4 regions of the Halioxenophilus aromaticivorans genome follow, and region 1 is predicted to be linked to each of the others. Evidence: predicted binding sites of a transcription regulator. Region 1 holds the regulator's gene; each other region holds the start of a gene.
What was found. Region 1 encodes LexA, which represses DNA repair genes until DNA is damaged. Its sites were predicted from a motif close to TACTGTATNNNNATACAGTA; they were not measured.
Positions count from the first base shown of each region.

Region 2: a site for LexA is predicted at 3,667-3,686, ahead of dinB (DNA polymerase IV). Genes of this name have one in related genera too.
Region 3: a site for LexA is predicted at 3,793-3,812, ahead of ACGHM3_RS21095 (YebG family protein). Genes of this name have one in related genera too.
Region 4: a site for LexA is predicted at 1,883-1,902, ahead of uvrD (DNA helicase II). Genes of this name have one in related genera too.

Region 1 covers NZ_AP031496.1:2,493,388-2,498,997, reverse strand. Annotated here, with positions in the region: gene ACGHM3_RS10920 (hypoxanthine-guanine phosphoribosyltransferase) at 1-466, opposite strand, end outside; gene ACGHM3_RS10915 (mechanosensitive ion channel family protein) at 459-1,553, opposite strand; gene nagZ (beta-N-acetylhexosaminidase) at 1,568-2,635, opposite strand; gene lexA (transcriptional repressor LexA) at 3,207-3,815, shown strand; gene ACGHM3_RS10900 (SulA-like leucine-rich domain-containing protein) at 3,818-4,264, shown strand; gene ACGHM3_RS10895 (GNAT family N-acetyltransferase) at 4,731-5,294, opposite strand.
Region 2 covers NZ_AP031496.1:2,939,134-2,944,743, reverse strand. Annotated here, with positions in the region: gene ACGHM3_RS12825 (3-oxoacyl-ACP reductase family protein) at 1-563, shown strand, start outside; gene ACGHM3_RS12820 (hypothetical protein) at 790-1,857, shown strand; gene ACGHM3_RS12815 (gamma carbonic anhydrase family protein) at 1,897-2,421, shown strand; gene dinB (DNA polymerase IV) at 2,596-3,657, opposite strand; gene ACGHM3_RS12805 (DUF2845 domain-containing protein) at 4,137-4,526, shown strand; gene ACGHM3_RS12800 (hypothetical protein) at 5,047-5,292, shown strand; gene ACGHM3_RS12795 (YidB family protein) at 5,380-5,610, shown strand, end outside.
Region 3 covers NZ_AP031496.1:4,941,963-4,947,572, reverse strand. Annotated here, with positions in the region: gene ACGHM3_RS21110 (hypothetical protein) at 1-1,558, shown strand, start outside; gene rpsT (30S ribosomal protein S20) at 1,943-2,209, opposite strand; gene ACGHM3_RS21100 (hypothetical protein) at 2,483-2,965, opposite strand; gene ACGHM3_RS21095 (YebG family protein) at 3,484-3,777, opposite strand; gene murJ (murein biosynthesis integral membrane protein MurJ) at 3,949-5,547, shown strand.
Region 4 covers NZ_AP031496.1:5,619,807-5,625,416, reverse strand. Annotated here, with positions in the region: gene ACGHM3_RS23920 (carboxymuconolactone decarboxylase family protein) at 1-484, shown strand, start outside; gene ACGHM3_RS23915 (NAD(P)-dependent alcohol dehydrogenase) at 605-1,825, shown strand; gene uvrD (DNA helicase II) at 1,967-4,147, shown strand; gene ACGHM3_RS23905 (TRAP transporter substrate-binding protein) at 4,322-5,476, shown strand; gene ACGHM3_RS23900 (MFS transporter) at 5,473-5,610, opposite strand, start outside.

The sequences.
Region 1 (5,610 bases):
CTACATAATCTCCAAACTCCGGAGCCACACATCGGTCGTGATTTTTTTTCACCAACAAAGCTGCCTTTACCGAGGCCGCGCCCTCGGCACGGCAAAATTCAACCAACGATTGCAGCGTTATCCCTTCATCCAAAATATCATCAACCAAAATCACATCCCTGCCCTTTAAGCTCGATTTAGGCTCCGCAATCCAATTTAACTTTCGTCCAACCACTTCGTCGCCGTAGCGAGTCGCGTGAATGTAATCCATTTGTAGCGGCATTGTTAATTTACTAACGAGTTTAGCCGTAGCAATCAACCCACCGTTCATTACACAAAGAACAAGTGGTGTTTTTTCGCTGTAGTCGTCATTTAAACGCGCAGCTAATTTTGTAATGGACGCATCGACTTGTTGTTCCGATAACAACACAGAAGATTTTTTAAAGATCGCCATTGCATCGTCATAGGCAGTTATTTTTTTATTCACTTTGAGCAGACTCCTTTGACAGTTTAGACAGCTCTGGCAAGCTATTTATATGTATAGTGGATGTTGGGAAGGCAATTTCTGCCCCATTACTTTCAATAATCGACATTACTTTAAATAGCACATCTTGCTTAACTTGGTGGTAAGTCACCCAGTGGGTTGTTTTTGTCAAGACATAAATAAAAAAGTCGAGGGAGCTAGGCGCAAAACTGTTGAAGTTCACAATTTGAACCAAGTCATGGTCAATTGCTTCATGCTCTGCCAACATCGCTTTCACTTGTTCAACGATCTGCGGCAGTTTTTTCGCATCTTGATAACGCACACCAATAGTTTCGTAAATACGACGATTTGTCATTCGCGATGGATTTTCAACAGAAATCTGGGTGAAAATTGCGTTGGGTACGTATAAAGGACGCTTATCAAAGGTACGAATCACGGTTAAACGCCAGCCGATAGACTCCACGGTACCCTCTATTTCTTTATCCGGAGAGCGCACCCAATCGCCCACTTTAAAAGGCCGATCAAGATGAATCATGATCGCGCCAAAAAAATTGGATAACAGGTCTTTCGCTGCAAAGCCTACCGCAATACCACCGATACCACCGAAGGCCAGCACACCGGATACGCTGTAGCCAAGAGACTGCATAATGATCAACACACAGGAAACGATGACCGAAATGCGCAGTAACTTGCTCACTGCTGCAGCCGTAGTTTCATCCACCGAAGCCTTGTTGCTTTGGCCTGCTACCAGAATAGTTTCCGCCTGTTTGATAAACCGCACCAAAAACCAAGCCAGCAAAAGGATCAGACCAAGTTCGCGCACCAGGGGTACGATTTCCAGTAAATAGGAAGCGTCCTGTTCTGGATAGGGTTGCGTGGCAAACGCTAAGCCCACCAACAAAATAGCAATGTTGATAGGGGCCATGGCGGCGGTGATAAAACCATCGTCCCACAGGTTCCGAGTGATATTTGTCTTTTTCAGAAGATGCTTAAGAATCAACCGCACAATAAATGCAACGGTAAAAGTGATTAACGTGATGACAAAGGTCTGCATCATCCAATGATCAAAATACGCTTTTAAAAACTCCATCGAAACGATCCTATTTACTGTGGCGCTTTAGGCGCACAATCATCGATCTGCGCAACCTGTTCAACGAGAGCCAAGGCCGATTGAAGGCGAGCACTTTCTTGCTCTGAAAGAGTAGCACTTGATTTGTTTATCATGGCCAGCTTTGCTTGATAGGCCACCTGAGACATTTGGGTTGTAGCAAGCTTATCCAAAACCTCCACAGCCCCCTCTCGGTTATTACACACCAAAAGCAGATCGCAACCGGCGGAAAGCGCAGACTGGGCACGCTCATAATAGCTACCGCCGGATTGTGCCGCTGCCATACTTAAATCGTCGCTAAAAATTAGCCCGGCAAAACCCAACTGCTGACGAAGAATATCCTGCAACCAAACCGACGAAAAACCAACCGCATTGTCGTGGACTTCCGGAAAAACAATGTGCGCCGGCATAACGGCTTGCAAATGCGAGCGACACAGATGGGTGAAGGGAACGAGATCATCACTAGCGATAACATCAAAAGGACGCGAATCTATGGGTAATTCGTAATGGCTGTCCGCGGCAACCTTACCGTGGCCTGGGAAGTGTTTACCGACGGCAGCCATACCCGCCTCTTTGAAGCCGTCGCAAAATGCGGCACCAAGCTGGGCCACCATTGAGCCGCTGTTGCCAAACGAACGATCGCCGATGGCTGCACAGTGACTGGAGTCTAGGTCCAATACTGGAGCAAAGCTCAAATCAACACCCAAGGCGTTAATTTGCCTTGCCAATAACCAGGCCACCTCTTTGACGGTTGATATTGCCACGGCAGGATCTGAGCGATACAAAAGCCCCAACTTTGCCATAGGGGGAATACGAGCGACGCCTTGTTTTAAGCGCTGAACCCTACCCCCTTCCTGATCCATACAGATCAAGAGATCCGACCGCAACGATCTGAGCTGGGCGCAGAGCTGCCGAACTTGATTGGCATCGACAATATTGCGGCTAAACAGGATCACCCCGGCAGTCGCCGGGTGCAATAGTACCCGACGGTCTTCCGCGGTCAGCTCTGTGCCGGCAAAGTCGACGATGGCCGGCCCACTTATGACAGGTGTTTGTTGTGACATGCTGCTAACTCGACGCCTTTTACAAAGCCGGCAACACTATGATGCCAGTGAATAGGTGTCAACCCAAAGCCGGCCTTGCTCAATCCGTCAGGTTCCTCCTATCGCCCTGTTACCGATATAGCCTGTGACTCAAACCGATTTAACTCGAGTGCTCCGCACAAAGCTGCCTCCATCGAGGATCTTATTAGGCCCCTAAAACGGACCAATTTTGTGATTGTTAACACATATTAAACTATCGACGAGCAAAAAACTGTTTGTACATACAGTAAAACTAGGGTATAAATCACTGTATAAATCAACAGATGGCTACCTACCCCGCATCGCTGTGCGATCAGCTATTAGCATTGAGCAAGAAGCCAACGGCGCATTGGGGTCTTTACAGGGGTTGTGTTGTAAGTGGTGTTGTAAGTGGTGTTGTAAGTGGTGTTATAGGAGGTTTTGCCTGGGTACCTAAGGTGGAACCGGCACTGCCAACTGGCAAGGTACCAATAGCAGTAACAACTCGCTGTAAGACAACGCAGTAATAAATAGCAAGTAAAACAACAACGAACCAAACCAAGTGGACCTACACATGGAAAAATTAACGGCTCGGCAAGAACAGATCTTTAATCTGATTAAGTCTCACCTAGAGGAAACCGGCTATCCGCCTACTCGAGCGGAAATCGCTGAGATTTTGGGGTTTCGTTCGCCTAACGCAGCTGAAGAACACCTAAGAGCATTGGCACGCAAAGGCGCCATTGAAATGATCCCCGGGGCATCTCGGGGAATACGCATTCCCGAGCCGGAAAACAGCGGTTTACCGATTGTGGGGCTGGTTGCTGCCGGCCACCCTATTCTGGCTCAGGAAAACATCGACACCTTTATGGATGTTGACCCTGCCATGTTCTCACCCAACGCAGATTACCTGCTCAAAGTGCGCGGCATGAGCATGAAAGACGTCGGTATTATGGAGGGCGATTTATTGGCCGTGCACAAAACCACCCAAGTTCGATCCGGCCAAATCATTGTCGCCAGAATAGAAGACGAAGTTACCGTTAAACGATTAAGACGTGGAAAGAATCGTAATCACATCGAGCTGTTACCCGAAAACGACGAGTTCGACATCATCAACGTAGATCTACGCGAAGAGAGCTTCTCAATTGAAGGTTTAAGCGTGGGCGTTATTCGCTTGGGAGTGTAATCATGGCCGCTACATTACCGCTAGATTTTGAAGTAACAACACCATTGGCAGCAACACCATCTGTTGCCAAGGGCGTTCCTGCCAGTAATTCTGATCACATCACGGAATTGCTCGTATCAAAGTACTGCCCAGACTATCTGCAACTGTTGTTGCCCATGCTAAGCCACCAATCTCGTATTGCTGGCTCACGCTGGATAACCTGGATTGCCAACTCCAAGCTCGATAAACAATTGTTGGAGAGCTTCGGTGTTGATACACAAAAGGTCCGCTTTGTGTATCCACGGGATACCGACGTAATCTTTGACCTAGTTGAAGAAGCCCTAGTTGCTGGCAACAGCCACTGTGTTGTTGCCGTTAACGAAAACTTTTTAGCTGAACAAATGCATCTCTTAAACAGTGCTGCCAAGTTTGGTAACGCGATGGGAATTCTGGTTTCGCACCGAGACTAACCCCACTCTTAGATAACGCGCCCTATGGCGAGCTGTCTGCGAGAATTGGTTGTTGTGGAGGTGCGGCCGGCGAGGTGTGGCCGGCGAGGTGTGGCCGGCGAGGTGTGGCCGGCGAGGTGCGGCCGGCGAGGTGTGGCCGGCGAGGTGTGGCCGGCGAGGTGTGGCCGGCGAGGTGTGGCCGGCGAGACGTATTTTACGGGAAAAGCGATTTGTAGCCAGTATGAAGAGGCAAATTGCTACATCGACTTTGTAAGCAATTGCCAGATCCGGTGCTTTAGGCCAAGGTGTTTAGACCCGAAGCTTTAAACACGACACCTTAAGCTCAGTAGGTTAAACCCGGCTCCTTGTATTTAGACCTAGCACCGCTATAAGAGGCCGTAAACCGAGCATCTCAACTCCAGGACCTCAGGCTATTCTCTATAAACCGGCCTTTAAATCAGCCCGAACATTAAGCGTAAAACAGGCCTTAAAAAAGGCGCTTGGATAAAAACAGACTGTTAGGGTCTTGCTTGTAATTTGCAAACGGTGGGCACTCGGCAAAACCCATTTTGCCGTAAAGGGCCTGCGCCGGTTTAAAGAACGGCATACTCCCGGTTTCTAAACTCAAACACTGATAACCCCGCATTTCAGCTTGCTCAATCACAAACGCCACCAAGGCTTTGGCGATGCCCCGATTTCTAAAAGATTCCGCCACTCGCATGGATTTGATTTCGCCCTCCAAAGCGGGTGGGCAACTCTTGCCAGCATGCAAGCGTGGCAGTTCTTTTAATGCAATACAGCCAACTATCTGTCTATCACCTGCTGCATCCCTCTTGCCGCCATCACTTCCTTTGCCAGCATCAGTTTTGGCGCTTATAGAGTACGCCGTCCAAAAAGTGATTTCCGGAGCCCGCAGCCCTTCTATATCCAACGCATGTTTGGATTCAGGCGGTGAAACAGCCCGCATATCGTCTATATGCTGTTGTAAAAAATTGGCAATTGCTTCCCCACGTAAATCGTCTTTTTCAATGCAGATATCCGCAGGATTCATAGCTGCCAGGGCCTGTAGTATTAGGTTTATGCTACCTGAGTTAATATTATTTGAGTTTACGTGATTAGTTTCGTGCTATTGGGGTTCATGCTACTAGGGTTTGTGCGACTGGGTCTGTACTATTAAGATTTGGGCCGTTTGATTTCCTGATAAATACGATAACAGCGAACGAACTGGCTGCGCAAACAAATGGGCCCTAGCCATCGCGTCTAGTCATCGCGTAATGGTACTGGCGCCCAGAGCAGGCTAGCTTGGTGTATTGTTGCGTAGATGGGTGGCGGTTTTTCACCGCTTTTAATTTAGGCGGATCTCTCTG
Region 2 (5,610 bases), 450 kb from region 1:
TCGCCGACCGCGACCAAATAAAAGCCGCCCATGCACAACTCAAAGAGGCCTTTGGCCCAGTGACCATTCTGGTGAACAATGCCGGCGTTTCCAACTTTATTCCCTTCGAAGAGCTGCAAGAAAAAGACTGGGACCACATGCTGGACATCAACGTGAAAGGCACCTTTATTGTTACACAAGTGGTTGTGCCAGATATGCAAGAGCAACAGTGGGGTAGGGTAATCAATATTTCGTCCTCTAGCGCTCAATCCGGCAGTTTTATGCAGGTGCATTACTCAGCCTCTAAAGGCGCAGTGATTGCCATGACACGCTCCCTCGCGCAGGTTTTAGGTAAAGATGGAATTACCGTTAACAACATTCCGCCCGGCTCGGTAATGAACACCATTATGTCGGAAGAAAATCGTCACCTATTTAATGCCGACCAACTAGTAAATGCGATTCCCGTCAAAAGATTGGGCGTTCCAGAAGACATCGCCGGTGCCTGCGCTTGGCTCGCCTCAGACGAGTCTGGCTATGTTACGGGTCAAACCATAGGGGTGAATGGCGGGCGCGTAGTCAGTTAATCCGTGCCGCAACTATGCGGATTGTTTTAGTAGTAAAAAATAAATCAGTCTGCTTAGGTAGCCGCAGTAAAAATTCTCCTTTTATTGCGGCACAATTAAACATCAAAATTTCGGCATAGAGCTTATGCCAGATCTGTTTTATCTCCTTTAGCTTAAGCGTGGTTTTTAGTTAAGCTAATTCCAAATACCGCAGTAACCCCAAAAACAACAATAAAGTGAGGTTGCCATGAGTCGTTCAACACTTAAAATCGCACAGATTGCCGCCGGTAGAATAGGCCAGAGTAGTATGAGAGCTGTTATTCGCCATCCATCAATGGAACTGGTGGGTTTGAAAGTGTACTCTGAGAATAAGGAGGGTAAGGATGCGGGTTTACTCTGCGGATTAAAAGAAATCGGTGTGCCCGCGACGAATAATCTGGAAGACATTATTGCAGCCCAGCCGGACTGTGCTTTATATATGCCAGAGGGTTTCAACGTTGATGAGTTGTGTCACCTGCTTGCCGCGGGTATTAACGTTATCACCACTCGCAACGAATTTTTCTACGGCCCAGCCATGGATGTGTCGCTTAGAGAAAAAATCCAATCGGCTTGCCTGAGCGGAGGTACCACGATACACGCCACGGGCAGTAGCCCTGGTTTTATAACCGAAGCCTTGCCGGCTGTTCTAACCTCGCTGTCCCGCAAATTGCAGTGCGTCACCATCGATGAATACGCCGATATACCGCTGTCAACTACGCCGGATATGATCACTCAAGTGATGGGGTTTGGCCAACCGATTCCAGATCAATTCAATCAACAAATGCTAGAACACTCTGCAGGTGGCTTTTCGCAATCGCTGAGCGCCTTGGCCTCGGCATTGGGGCTTGAGATTACGGGTATCGAATCCAAAGGCGAGTTTGGTGCCGCCCAATCCGATGTGTCATTGCCAGGTGGTGCCATTATTCGTAAAGGTACCGTGGCCGCCATGCGCATTACCGTCGCCGCCATGGTGCAGCAACAAGCAAAGCTGATATTCCGCGCCAATTGGTTCTGCTCTACAAACACTGTACCGGATTTCGAGGTGCGCAATAACGGTTGGCGAGTACAGGTAGACGGCGACACGCCGCTTAATGTCACTATAGATTTCCCCAGCTCAGACCAACCACTAAAGGACCAGATGTCTGGCTTAACTGCCCACAGAGCAGTCAATAGTATTGCTGCTGTATGCGCCGCTGAGCCCGGCATAAAGAGCTGCCACGAGCTAGGGCCGGTATTAGCGCAATTCGCCAACTCGAACGCGGCTGTTTGCGGCTGATGGGGAAAGTGACATACACTGGCTAAAAAAGGATTAGCCATGTTATACCAATTAGATGATGTTGCGCCCAAGCTGGGCCGCAGTGTTTTTGTTGCCGACAGCGCCGAAGTCATCGGCGATGCGGTTTTGCTGGACAACGCCAGTGTGTGGTTTAAAGCGGTGATCAGAGCCGATAACGATAGGATTACCATAGGCGAACAATCCAATATACAAGACGGTGCCATTCTGCATACCGATCCAGGCATCCCGCTTACCATTGGCAAGGGCGTAACCGTGGGGCACCAAGCCATGCTGCATGGGTGCGAAATCGGAGATTACTCTCTGATTGGAATTCAATCCGTTATTTTAAACGGCGCTAAAATTGGCAAGCACTGCATCATCGGCGCTTCGGCCTTAATTCCAGAGGGGGCTGTTATTCCGGATGGAAGTTTGGTGGTTGGTATTCCCGGCAAAGTAAAAAAATCGCTCAGTGAAGAAGACAAACAATTATTGGAATTGGGTGCTGAACATTATGTTGCCAACGCCAAGCGTTATGCTGCGGGGTTGGTGGAGTACAAACCTTAGCGAAGATTTAGCGAACGAGACTTTTAGTGGGCCTCTCATCTAGTGTGCTTCTTGTCTAGCGGGCCTTTTATCTAGTGGGCTCCTCATCGGTTTTTGACTCTAGTTATTGACGCAGTAATATTATTTATCGATGGCAAAATTTTTTTTGAAGCCCGACAGCCGCTTTAGAGTAAATTATTCGAATAACTGAAGTTGGTCTTCCTGCGAGTTTTGTCTCTGTTTTAAACGTACCCCTAAGCCCAATAAGCGTACGGGCAAGGTTTTGCGCGCTATGGCATCGCTCATTAGCGTTTGGTAGGTTTCTAAAGAAGGTTCTGTACCTATTCTCTCCAGCGTTGTACTCGTAAAATCGGCAAATTTTATTTTCACAAACGCCTTATCGATATTTGCGGATTCCGGCAGCTTGGCCAGCCGTTGTGTTAAGGATTCCAATAAGCTGGGTAATTGTGACAAGCACGAAGCCAGGTTTGGTAAATCTTGAGGAAAGGTATTTTCTACACTAACCGATTTTCTGATACGACTAACGGAAACTTCCCGCTGATCAATGCCGCGTGCCAACTGATACAACCTTTGCCCGAAACGCCCAAAGCTTTGGTCTAGCGTAGCCTGTGATAATTGCCTGAGGTCTGCACAGGTGTGGATGCCCATTTGATGCAGCTTTGCGGCAGTAACTTTTCCTACGCCATGAATCTTCTTAACAGGCAAGGATAAAACAAACTCGTCCACCTGCTGTGGTGGAATAACGCAGAGTCCATCTGGCTTGTTCCAATCACTGGCGATCTTTGCCAGGAACTTAGAGTTGGATACCCCAGCAGAAACAGTAATGCCTAACTCGGCGTAGACACTGGCTCGTATCTCCTCGGCAATTTTTGTGGCACTGCCGTCACAGGCATCGGCATTGGACACATCAAGGTAGGCCTCATCTAATGAAAGCGGTTCGATCAGCTCGGTATAGCGCTCAAAGATCTCTCGCATCACGGCCGAGGCCTGGCGATACTTATCCATGTTGGGCCGTACAATCACCAATTGTGGACACAACTTGGTAGCCGTAGCGGAGGCCATGGCCGAATGCACCCCATACTCCCGCGCGCGATAATTACAGGTTGCGATAACGCCACGGCGCTCAGAGCTGCCTCCAACCGCCAATGGGACCTCCCGGTACTCTGGATTGTCCCGCATCTCTATGGCTGCGTAGAAACAGTCGGCATCGCAATGTATGATCTTACGCTGTGTCATAAATGCATTGGCTGGCTAAATATCCAGTATCTTACTACACCGCTGTCAGCTGGCAACCGCTTATTGATAAACCGTCGAATTTGTATATACAGGCCATGCCAAAGGCCTGCTGCCGTGAGCGGATGGTTGCGCCTGTCGTAGGCAGAGCCCACGCGTGCCGGCTCAACAAGTGTGTAAGTCAAAGAATGACAAGGCTGTTAACTATTACTCAATAACCGATAGTCGTTCGTTATTCAAACCTGTCAACACGGCCGTTGCGACATAGGACTGGGACTTAGCTTAGCTTCGTTATATTGCGTTAAGGTTGTTGAAATATAATCTGAAGGGCAGTTTGCTCATTAAAAGGCCGGTTAAAATTCAATAAAAAATTGTGGTGAAGTTGCCATAATTTGGAGCAGTTTATCCAGAGCTTTTCCAATTACATGACCTCCATGGGTTTTAACGCTGGCTATAATGTTTAACTAAAAAGGGGGTGACTCATGCGTGACTATCCTTTCGGTTTAAAACCACTTTCACAGGCATTTTTCTTATTATTTCTTACTGTGTTTGCTACACACGCCGGCGCCAAAAGTCTTCGATGTGATCAAAAGCTGGTGGCGGTAGGGGATTCAACACACCGAGTTTTATCCCATTGCGGCGAACCCAACGATTTACGTAAGCGCACGGAAACGCGAGTAGTGCGTAACGCTGTTCAGTCAGCTTGCGGTGTTGAGCAGATGCAAACGTGCACTCGTATTGTAGAGCGCTATGTCAATGTTGAAATACAAGAGTGGATTTATGACCTCGGACCGCGACGCCTGCTGAGAAACCTGACCTTTGAAAACGGCTCCCTAGTAAAAGTAGAATCCGACGGTTTCGGTTCAAACTAGTTAGGTTGACACTAGTAACTAATCTTTATCCTAGTCAGTATCGCGTTAAGTCCATTTTGCCGTGTGTAGGTTGATGCGACTCTCTAACGAGCAGGACTGGCCGTGTAGTTGGAGGGGTTCTGGCTGAATTCCACATCGACAGCCAGTCATGCATATCAAATGTATATCTTTAGCCTGCTGTTCGCTGCCACCAGTGGCTCGAATATCTTCAAAATGGCGCCAATTTTACAATCCTTTGCCTTTCACCCATGTCATTGCCGCAAATGATGCATACAATGGGCGGCGCAAGGCTATTGAACATTGAGATAACTCAGAGCAGAATTGGGACTCGGACAGGGGTTTATCGTTCGAGTGACAGACGTAAAGGCAGATTGAGTAACACCATGGCTGACATTGCGAGATTAGGCTTAGAATTACAAACGCCCCCCTTTATTGTGAGTCAGATCACTGTTTTTGCCCCTTCCTGTAGATCCAATCTAGTTAAATTGACCCCAAAATAAGACCATTTAGGAGATTACCCATGGCTTACGTAACTATTGACGGCCAAAAATACGAAAAAGAATTGCTTGATTTAGCCAAAGAGCACACCACCGGCCGAGGCGAAGGTAAGATCTCCAAGGATGAAGCTGCCGATCTGATCAAATCAGCTCAGGATGGCACCAAAGTAACAGATACCGAGATGGCAACTCTGAAATACATTCGTTCAACTTTCGACTTCACTGACGCTGCGGCCACCTTTTTCGACGCCGAAATCGCCAAACTCTAATTTGCTCGGCAACCGTGCGTTAGGCCCAGCCTAACGCCCTGGTCAATATTTAACCGAAAGCTTACTGCGTAATCATTAGGAGTTACCATGAATATCACAGAAATTGCGTCAAAAATGTTCCTCGAAAAAATCTCCGGCCAAGGCGGCGATGCGTCTTTAGGCAGCATTCAAACTGCTCTGCAGCATCTTTTACCCACCGATGGCGGTGAAATTAATGTTGGTTCCTTGGTTAGCCAATTTATGGGCAACGGTGGCCTAGCATCTCTGGCTCAGTCTTGGCTGGGTGATGGCCAAAACATGTCTCTGTCTGCGGACAAA
Region 3 (5,610 bases), 2.4 Mb from region 1:
TATTTTAGGTGATGCTAAGGCCTCGGCGCATTTTTCTATTGGCTCGGGTACCAAGTTGGCGATGGAGTGCGCTATTAGTTTTCACGATGCCGTGGTGGCCCATGGCGAGCGCAGTGTCGACAAGGCTTTTGAAGCCTATGATGCGGCGCGTAGGGCGCCGGTGCAAATTGTTCAACACAACGCCGATGTGTCTTTAGCTTGGTTTGAACATATGGAACGGTCGTGGGATATGGACGCCATGCAATTTGCCATGGTCGTTATGTGCCGAGCCAAGTCCGTTACCTACGACAATCTAATGTTGCGAGATCCGAGTTTTGTAGACGCCGCAGATACTGCTTGGTACCAGCGTTATTTCGAGCAAACCGGTTACGACTACCGAGACTCCCGGCCCACGCCAATGTTCACCCGTTTCAAATTGCGTGATCTGGAATTGCGTAACCGCGTGGTAATGTCGCCCATGGCTCAGTATGCCGCGGATGACAACGGCAACCTCAGTGAGTGGCATTATGTGCATTACGCCGGCCATGCTAAAGGTGGAATGGGAATGGTGGTAACTGAAATGACTTGTCCTTCCCCCGATGCTCGAATTACCCAGGGTTGCCCGGGTTTTTGGACCCATGACCATGCCCAGCAATGGCAGCGCATCGTAGATTTTGTTCACCAATACACAGATACTAAAATCTGCCTCCAGCTTGGCCATGCTGGCCGCAAAGGTTCTACACAGAAAGGCTGGCAAAAAGCAGATTACCCAATCGCCGATGCACAGCAGAATTGGCCGTTGGTGTCCGCTTCCCCTCTACCTTGGTTCGATGGCATTTCCCAGGTGCCTACAGAGCTGGATGAACAGGGTATGCAGCGCATTATTGATGAATTTGCTGCCGCCGCTGAGCGGGCCGAAAGTGTCGGTTTTGATATGTTGGAACTGCACTGTGCGCACGGCTATCTATTCGGCTCGTTTTTGTCGCCCATTACAAACCAGAGGTCGGACCAATACGGAGGCGCAATCGAAAATCGCCTGCGCTTTCCCTTAGCCGTATTTGAGGCAATGCGACGTTGCTGGCCGGAGCACAAACCTATGTCCGTTAGGATATCTGCCTGTGATTGGATGGAGCAGGGGATAACAGAAGAGGATACCTTTGCCATTGCAGAGGCTTTCCAATCTGCCGGCTGTGATTTGATCGATGTATCCGCTGGGCAGACAGACCCGGGCCAAAAGCCGATCTATGGGCGTATGTTTCAGGTGCAGTTTTCTGAAGCCATACGCAACGTGCCCAAAATTGCCACCATGACTGTAGGCAACGTCACGGATGCGGCACAGATAAACACGATTCTACACACACGTCGTGCTGATTTGGTGGCCGTGGGTAGGCCGCATCTTTGGAATCCGTACTTTACTCGTCAAAGCGCCGCCAGTTATGGCGTAGAGGATGATCAAGCCTGGGAGCCACAGTACCTATCCGGCAAGCAGCAGGCGTACAGGGAGTTGCGCAAATCTCGGCAGGCCACTCAGGAATTGCAGGTAAAAGCTAAGGCCCGTAGCCATGCTCCCATTAAATAGGGCTTAAGTGCGCTGGCTGTGTAAATATTGAGTACAGGCAAATTATAGGTTGGAAATTATAAAGCCCTACCGGTAATTGCCAGGGTGCTTAAAGCAGCAGCTTAATTAGCAGTGCATCATTTGTATTCGTGTGTCTCGCTTAGCCGGCCTTGTGCCGGCTTTTTTTCGCCTGGGCTTCCAGCCGGTGTTGCCTGGTTTTCGTTGTGGCGCGCGCGTGCTAAGGCCTGCTTGCCGCTAGGGCTAGTGAGGGCGGAGATGTGGCTGATGTGGGCGAGGACGTCTGGGGATAGCTGTCGGCGGCGTGTAGCGCTAGATGAGCCGCTTCCGGATTTGGGCAGGCATAAAAAAACCGCGCAGTGCGCGGTTTCTTAGCCGAAGCTCAAATTAAGCGGCAAGCGCTTTGATTTGGGCGTTTAAGCGGCTCTTGTGGCGTGCGGCTTTGTTCTTGTGAATAATGCCTTTGTCGGCTATTCGATCAATTACGGGCACTGCCGCAGTATAGGCTGCTTTGGCTGATTCGACGTCACCGGCGGCAATGGCTGCATTCACTTTTTTGATGTAAGTACGGACCATTGAGCGCAGGCTGGCGTTGTGATGGCGAGCTTTGTCGTTTTGACGGGCGCGCTTTCTCGCTTGGGGTGAGTTTGCCACCGTGTTGCTCCTTTATATGGGCTCAAGTTTAAGGACGCAGCATTATGCGTGTTTTTATCGCCATGTCAACAATCGAATGAAAAAAACACAACGAGTGAGCCGTGGCTCTATTAATGTGTTTGTCTCTTCTCGATGTTGACTCTGATCGCTGTTGGCCCTGACTTCGCTTTACTTTGTCAGGGCTTACTTTGGCGTGGCTTTAACTAGTAGCCTGAACTAGTAGCCTGCACCCCTTGCAACTGGGTGCTCGGAAACCAACGCTTTGGAAAACGGCTACTTGGAAAACGGCGGTGTAGGCCGGCCGCGACGGGTGTTAACCGGCGATACGGTTTTCTTTGATTTGCCCCGGGCTAGCTCCAGCTTCTCGCTAAGGCGCTGAGGGTAGTGCTCGGGCAGAGTGTGCGGCTGTGGTGCCGCTACCGGCGTGGTATCAAAGAAGTTATCGGTGAGCTCCAGGTGTGAACTTACTTCAGGCACCTCGATCTCTCGCTTGGCCTTGACGCCGATGGACTCCAGCGCTTTGACGAATCGGATGGCGGTGTTCTCATCAATGCCTTTCTTTAGCACTTTGAGCTCGCCAGAAAACAGCGCCTTAAGCTGATCACCTGTAGGGACTTTAAAGCGCTCGGCAAAGTCCAGCATAACGATGTCTTTACGCTTGCCGGGGAGTATTTCTCCTTTGAATACAATGCGATAGCTAGCCATGAGTCCTTGCTGCTGTTGGAAACTCGACATGAGTTGGTAATTCGCTTGCATGGTAATTCCTCTTCCATGTAGGGAGAATTGTGAAGTGCGTATGATTTCATCCGTGACGCAGTTCATAGATTCTACCAGCGAAAAAGAATAGCTCAAGCGAGAAAGTTGCTATTTGGAACGCCGATTAGGGAATTTACATAACTTTGAACACTCATTTGTGCTCATGGATTGGCGCCTCAGGCCTTACTCGGTGCATCGGCGGCGGCGCGTATATCTTTATCAGCGTTGTACGTTTTAACGGTTTACAGCTGAATGAGGCGTTAATTGGGCATTCAACTTTAGGTTAACCCCGCTTATGCCCAACGCGGATTTGCATGTGGCCCTGGAGTGGCCATCTCTGGAAGTGAGGTAGCAAGAAGCGGCAGCGAATAGGTGGTAGCGGGCCAGGGCCTGGCTTGGTTAAAGGGGGCGTCGATGAGGCTTTAGCGATTATAAAGTTTATTGGCTTGACGGTTGGTGGAGGGTAAGGGGCAGCTGGCTGCCCCTTTTGGCCTGGGGAGAAAGTCGGTAGGCCTCAGTCAAGCGTTGCCGGCTTTTTGGATATCGCTAACGTTGCTATCGCTGGGGGCTACCATTTCTTCTAGTAGAAGGCTGGGTTTACCTTTACAGGCTTTGGCCAATACATCACGCTTTTGTGCCAACACTAAGCCCACGGCCTCGCCGAGATCTTCGCTGAGTTCTGGTACGGCTTGTTCCAGCAGGCTGGTAATATTAGCCGCGAGCTCAAGCATATTGTCGTGTTCTTCGGCGTCTTTTTTGTTGTCAAACATAGTGCCATCTCTATCGCATTTCCAAACCGCTACAACTGCCATAAGTCATTCCTCATAAACTGTATGTGTGTACAGTATTGGGTTTTGCTGAGGAGGTCAAGGGCGATGGCAGCGGCATTGGCTGAAAGCTGAGTGTGCCAGTTGTGGTTTGCTTGCGAAAGCGCTACCTTGCGCGCACAAATGGAGCTCCACTAAAGGCCTAGAGAGAGCAGCATGAAGGAACAGGATAAATACAGCCAGCAGGAGCGGCCCAAACGCGAAAGAGGCTTGCTGCGCGCCAGTTCGCTGGTTGGCGTGATGACGTTTATGTCTCGCATATTGGGCTTAGTGCGGGATGTGTGTTTTGCCCGCTATTTAGGAGCCGAGGCGTCGGCGGATGCCTTTTATATCGCTTTTAAGATTCCCAATTTCTTTCGCCGGCTGTTTGCCGAGGGCGCCTTCTCCCAGGCCTTTGTGCCAGTGTTAAGTGAGTATCGGTCCCAGGGAAGCCACGCCGCAGTGCAGTTGTTGATCAACAACGTGGCTGGTGTATTGGGCCTGAGTTTGTTGGCGTTTACGCTGCTAGCGGTGGCGTTTTCTCCCGTGGTGGCCTTCGTCTTTGCGCCGGGCTATACGGCCGATCCGGTGAAGTTTGGCTTGGTGGCGGATTTGCTGCGCATCACCTTTCCGTATTTGCTGCTTATATCTTTAACGGGGTTTGCCGGTGGCATCCTAAACAGCTACGACCGATTCGCCGTGCCGGCCTTAACGCCTGTTTGGCTTAATGTGGTATTGATTACCGCGGCTGTGGCCGTGGCACCTTCCATGGCCCAGCCGGCGTATGCCCTGGCTTGGGGGGTATTTTTGGCGGGAGTGGTGCAAATGGTGTTTCAGCTGCCGTTTCTGGCGCGTTTAAGCCTCCTGCCAAAGCCCAGCTTGGATCATCGGCACCCCGGGGTACGCAAGATTTTCAAATTGATGTTGCCGGCCATTTTTGGCGTCTCGGTTAGCCAAATTAACCTGTTGTTGGATACGGTTTTGGCCTCTCTATTGCCCACCGGCAGTGTATCCTGGTTGTACTACTCGGATCGCTTGTCAGAACTGCCTTTAGGCGTGTTTGCGGTGGCTATCGGCACGGTGATTCTGCCTAAGCTTTCGCGTTTGCATGCCCAGCAAGCGCCAGAGAAGTTCAGCCAAACCTTGGATTGGGCCCTGCGCACCATCATATTAATCGCGGTGCCGGCGGCGTTGGCCCTAGTAGTGGTGGCCGAGCCTATTTTGACGACCTTGTTCCAGTACGGCAAAACCTCCGCCCACGATATCGCCATGGCCAGCTTTAGCCTGCGTGCTTACGCTCTAGGCTTAGTGGCGTTTATGCTGATTAAGGTGCTGGCGCCGGGTTTCTACGCCCGCCAGGACACCAAAACACCGGTAAAGATCGGTGTTGTGGCTATGGTGGCCAATATGGTGCTTAACGTGATTTTTGTGGCACCACTGTATTTTTGGTTCAACCTGGGGCATATGGGGCTGGCCCTGGCTACGGCCGCCTCGGCGTTTTTAAACGCATGGCTGCTATTGCGAGGGTTGCGCTCCGCAGGCATCTATACTCCCCAGTCGGGTTGGTGGCGGGTTGCCGTGCAGCAGGTGGTGAGCAACGCGCTGATGTGCGCGATACTGCTGGCCATGTTGGTGTTTTGGGGAGATTGGTCTATCAAGAGCACCTGGCAGCGAGTTTGGCAGTTGGTAGCTGTGTGTGGGCTGGGCTTTACTGGCTACCTAGTAGGCCTGGTGCTTACCGGGTTCCGGGCTCGTCATCTGCGCCCGAGCAGTTAATGGCCGCCTATGGCGTTATCAAAATTAAAAGCGTTATTTGTCATACGCGCTGATGCAACGGCT
Region 4 (5,610 bases), 2.8 Mb from region 1:
CCTGTACCCCTACGCGGGCTTTCCTAAATCTCTGAATGCACTGGCCGCGTTGATGGGGGTGGTGGAAAGCCGCGAGCACGCCGGTAAAAAGACCACTATCGGCCCCGAGCCAGAGGCATTGCCTAAACCCGATGCCAGCCAAGCCCAGGGCGAAAAAGTGCAAACCGAATTGTCCGGCGCAAAGGTGGCTGGCCCATTGTTTGACTTTGCGCCGGGGGCCAACACCTTTTTGCAAAAGCATCTGTTTGGCGATGTGTTTGCCCGAGGTGTTTTGGATGTTAAAGACCGCGAACTATTAACCGTGGCGATTTTGGCCAGCCTCAGCGGCACGGATTCGCAACTGCAAGCCCACATCCGCATGGCAAAAAATGCCGGCGTAACGGACCAACAACTCACCGACCTAGCCACCTTGCTTACTGCCCGGGTTACTCGCAGCACCGGTGCTCGCATAGAGCAAGCGCTGACGAAACACCAAGCCGATTAGATCTACCTCGCCCCAGCGCTGGGCGAGGCTCCATTCCGCGATCTTTCTTTAATTCACACCCAGGATTCTGCTCGGCGAGCTTGCCGAGCGATGCCATTAGCTCAGGCTTTTGGAGTTGCAATGGGCCGACCTAAATCCGATCACCCGACGACCACCGCGGTTAACGCCGGCCGTCGTTATTGGCTGAAGCACACGGCCCTGGCCGGTGGTGCTTCGGCACTATTAGGCAGCCTCGCCCCGGGCTTGAGTGCTGCCACTTCTGTATTAAATTCCAACGAGGTAACAACCATGAACACCAACAATTCAAACGTTAAATCCAAGGGTTATGCCGCTTTTGATAACAGCGGCGAGCTCAGCGCTTGGGAGTTTGAACGTCGCCCGGTGGGCGAGCACGATGTGTTAATCGATATTAAATTCGCCAGCATCTGCCATTCCGATATTCACCAAATGAAGGGCCATTGGGGGCCGCAGCAATACCCTCAGGTGCCCGGCCATGAGATTGTTGGCCTAGTGGCCGCGGTGGGTAGCAAGGTAACCAAATTTAAGGTGGGTGACCGCGCCGGCGTGGGTTGCATGGTGGACGGCTGCAGTGATTGCGACCACGGCGAGCAGTACCATCCAGATACCGTATTTACCTACGGCTACCCTCAGGATTCGTCCCCCACGGGCATTTCCCAGGGCGGCTATGCCACCAATATTGTGGTGCGCGATCATTACGCGGTGCATATCCCTGAGACTATTCGCTTTCAAGATGCCGCACCGCTGTTGTGTGCCGGTGTGACCACCTATTCGCCGCTGTTAAAGTTCGATCTCAAACCCGGGGTCAGCGTGGGTGTGGCAGGCATTGGTGGCCTGGGCCACTTGGCGGTGAAGCTGGCGGCATCCAAAGGCGCGGATGTGATTGCGTTTACCACCAGCCCAGAAAAGGTCGACGACATTAAAGGCTTTGGTGCTAAAGACGTGGTGGTGGTTGACGGCGAGGAGTCGTTTAGCCAATACGCCGGCAAGCTAGACTGCATGATCAGCACCATCCCCTACGGTTTTGATGTGGCGGGCTACGCCAGCCAAGTGAAGCCATTTGGCGTGTTTACCCAGGTGGGAATGCCGGAGCAATCCGAGGTCACCGTTAACGCATTGGGCTTGGCCTTTAGCCGAGTCAACTTTAACGCATCGTTGATTGGCGATATGCAAGAGACCCAAGATGTTGTGAATTACTGCGCCGAGCACAAGGTGCTGCCGCAAATTCAAATCATCAATGCCGAGGAGATCAACCAAGCCTGGGCGGAGGTGGTTGCCAAAACGGCGCGCTACCGTTACGTGATTGATGCGTCTACGATTTAAACCGCCGATTAGCTAAGCGGCGAGCCTGCAGCAATACATGGCCATTGGCTTGGGGTATACTGGTTGTTTTTACAGTAATTATTGGGTGGCGTTAACCCAATCAAACCATAAAACCTCTAGCCTCTGATACAATGCCGCGCCATGGACGTTTCTATATTACTCGATAAGCTCAACCCTGCTCAGCGCGAGGCCGTAAGCGCCCCCGCCGGGCATCAATTGATTCTGGCCGGTGCTGGCTCGGGCAAAACCCGCGTGCTGGTGCACCGCATTGCCTGGCTGATCCAGGTGGAGGGGGTGTCGCCCTACTCCATTATGGCGGTGACCTTTACCAACAAGGCCGCCCGGGAAATGCGTGGCCGCATCGAAGAACTCATGGGGGTGAACCCGCGCGGCATGTGGGTGGGCACCTTCCACGGGTTGGCCCACCGCTTACTGCAAGCCCACTGGCGCGATGCCGGCCTGGTGCAGAACTTTCAAATTCTCGACAGCGACGACCAATTGCGGCTGGTAAAGCGGGTGTACAACGAGCTTAATATCGACGAAAAGCGCTGGCCAGCGCGTTCGGCGGTGAGTTACATCAACGGCCACAAAGACGAAGGCCGCCGGGCCAAGCACGTGGTAGAAAGCGCCGACTTGTACGAGCGCACCATGCTGGCGGTGTACCGCGAATACGAAAGCGCCTGCAACCGGGCCAGCCTAGTGGATTTTGGCGAGCTTTTATTGCGCGCCCACGAACTGTGGCTCAACCACCCGGAGCTGCTTAAGCACTACCAGGATCGCTTCCCCTTTATTTTGGTGGACGAATTCCAAGACACCAACACCATTCAATACGCCTGGCTGCGAGTGCTGGCCGGGCAGCAGTGCTGGTTAACGGCGGTGGGCGATGACGACCAGTCCATCTACGGCTGGCGTGGCGCCAAAATCGAAAATATCCAGCAGTTCGACCAGGATTTCCCCGGAACCCAGGTGGTGCGCTTGGAGCAAAACTACCGATCCACCGGCACTATTTTGCGCGCTGCCAACGGTGTCATCAGCCAAAACTTTGGCCGGCTGGGTAAAACCCTGCGCACCGACGGCGAAGACGGTGAAAAAATCAGCCTCTACGCCGGTTTTAACGAGCAGGACGAAGCCCGCTTTATCGTCGACCAAATTGAAAGCTGGACGGCCGCCGGTAACCGTCGCGACAGTATTGCGATCTTATACCGCTCCAACGCCCAATCTCGGGTGTTGGAAGAAGCACTATTGCGCGAATCCGTGCCCTACCGCATATACGGTGGCCAGCGCTTCTACGACCGGCTAGAAATTAAAAACGTGTTGGCCTACCTGCGATTAATGGTCAACCGCGAAGACGACGCCGCCCTGGAGCGCATTATCAATACCCCCACCCGGGGCATTGGCGGCAAAACCATCGACGATATTCGGCTTTTTGCCCGCGAGCAGGGCTGCTCTCTGTGGGCTGCCGGTGGCCAAATGTTGGCCAATAAGGCACTCAGTAACCGTGCCGGCAATGCGCTGTTGGCGTTCCGCGAACTCATCGATGGCTTGTCTCAGTATTTGGAAGAACCTTTGGGTGAGCTGGCCGAGCGGGTGATTCACAGCTCCGGCCTCTACGAATTCCACGGCAAAGAAAAGGGCGAAAAAGGCCAGGCCCGTAAAGAGAACTTGGATGAATTGGTCAGCGCCTGTGGTCTGTTCAGCGCCGAAGACCCAGAGCAGGATCCGCTCAACGAATTCTTGGCCCAGGCCGCCCTGGATGCCGGCGACGAACAAGCCGATGAGTTCGAAGACGCCGTACAACTAATGACCCTGCACTCGGCCAAGGGCTTGGAATTTCCACTGGTGTTTGTGGCCGGTGTGGAAGAGAACCTGTTCCCCCATAAGATGAGCGTGGAAGACCCAACCCGGCTAGAGGAAGAGCGCCGCTTGGCCTACGTGGGTATCACCCGGGCCATGGTGAAGTTGGTGCTTACTTACGCCGAAACCCGCCGCATACATGGTAAAGAAAGCTTTAATACTGTATCGCGCTTTGTAAAAGAAATCCCCGCCGACTGCCTGCAGGAAGTGCGCATTAAATCCAGCGTATCGCGCCCGGCCAGCTTTAACGAGCGCCCGGCCTACGGCAGCCGTCGGCAACCTCGCCTAAGTGACGACCCATCTGCCAGTGGCTTCGCCCTGGGCCAACGGGTAGTACACCCCATGTTTGGTGAAGGCGTAATATTGCATTGCGAAGGCAGTGGGCCCAACAGCCGAATTCAAATCAACTTCGATGACGTGGGCAATAAGTGGCTGGTAATGCAGTACGCCAAGTTGCAGCCGGCCTAAGTGGTTAGAGGGTGTTAGAAGGCATCCTTAAACAGGGCAGGTGGCTCAGGTGGGTGGAATACATTTAACGGGACATTGGCCGGTTGCATTGGTCGGCTATATTGGTCGACCGGAGCGGTAGCGTGTTAACGGTGCCGTTTGCTACCGAACAAAAATAAAACTAAGGAAAGAGGCATGTCTAATAACCAGCGTTTGTTGCCTGCGGTTGTGGTGGGTTTGGTGGCCCTGGTAATGCTGTTATTTGGCCTATATGTTTGGCAGGTAATGCGCTCCCCGGTTACCGCCAGTAACGCCCTGGTAACTACGGCTGATCAACAACAGGTGTACCGCTGGAAAATGGTCACCACCTGGCCCAAGAATTTCCCCGGTTTGGGCACCGCGCCGGAAAACTTTGCCCGCATGGTGAATGAATCCAGTAATGGTCGACTGCAAATTAAAGTGCACGGCGCCGGCGAGCTGGTGCCGGCCCTGGGGGTGTTTGATGCCGTGTCCACCGGCAGTGTTGAGGCCGGCCACGGTGCGGCCTATTACTGGAAAGGCAAAATCCCCGCCTCACCGTTTTTTACCGCCATTCCCTTTGGCATGAACGCCCAAGAAACCAATGGCTGGATCAACGCCGGTGGCGGTTTGGAATTGTGGCGTGAGGCCTACGCGCCATTTAATGTAGTGCCTTTTGCGGGCGGTAACACCGGCGTGCAGATGGCGGGTTGGTACAACAAACGCATTAATACCATCGCCGATATTAAAGGCTTAAAAATGCGCATCCCCGGCATGGGCGGCGAAGTGTGGAGCCGGGCCGGTGGTGTTGCCGTGAATATCCCCGGCGGTGAGTTGTACACCTCGCTTCAAACCGGCGTCATTGATGCCACTGAATGGGTTGGGCCCTATAACGACTTGGCCATGGGCTTTCATCAGGTAGCAAAATATTACTACTACCCCGGCTGGCACGAGCCTGGCGCCATGCTAGAAATCATCGTAAACCAAGATGCCTACAATGCACTGCCCGAGGATTTAAAAGCAGTGGTGGCAGTGGCGGCCCAGGCAACCAACCAAATGATGTTGGACGAATATACCAACGCCAACAATGCCGCGTTAAAAGAATTGGTGGAAAACTACGGTGTAGAATTACTAGAACTGCCCGCGGAAGTGCTGAACGTTTTAAAACAAAAAGCCGACCAATACTACGCAGAAACCGCCGCCAAAGACCCGCTGTTTGCCAAAGTGTTGGCGTCTTACACTGAGTTTCAGCGCAACGCCGGTAACTACCATCGCATTTCGGAATTGGCCTATTACCACACGCGGGAAACCGATTCACAAAAAACCGATTAGCGCGCCTTTAAACCCAGTGCCAACACACCGCTGGCCGCAATGGGCAGGGCAAACACCAAAAATATTTGCTGCCAATTAAAATTGGCGGCAATTAATAACCCGCCTACGTAAGGCCCCACCACCGCACCAAACCG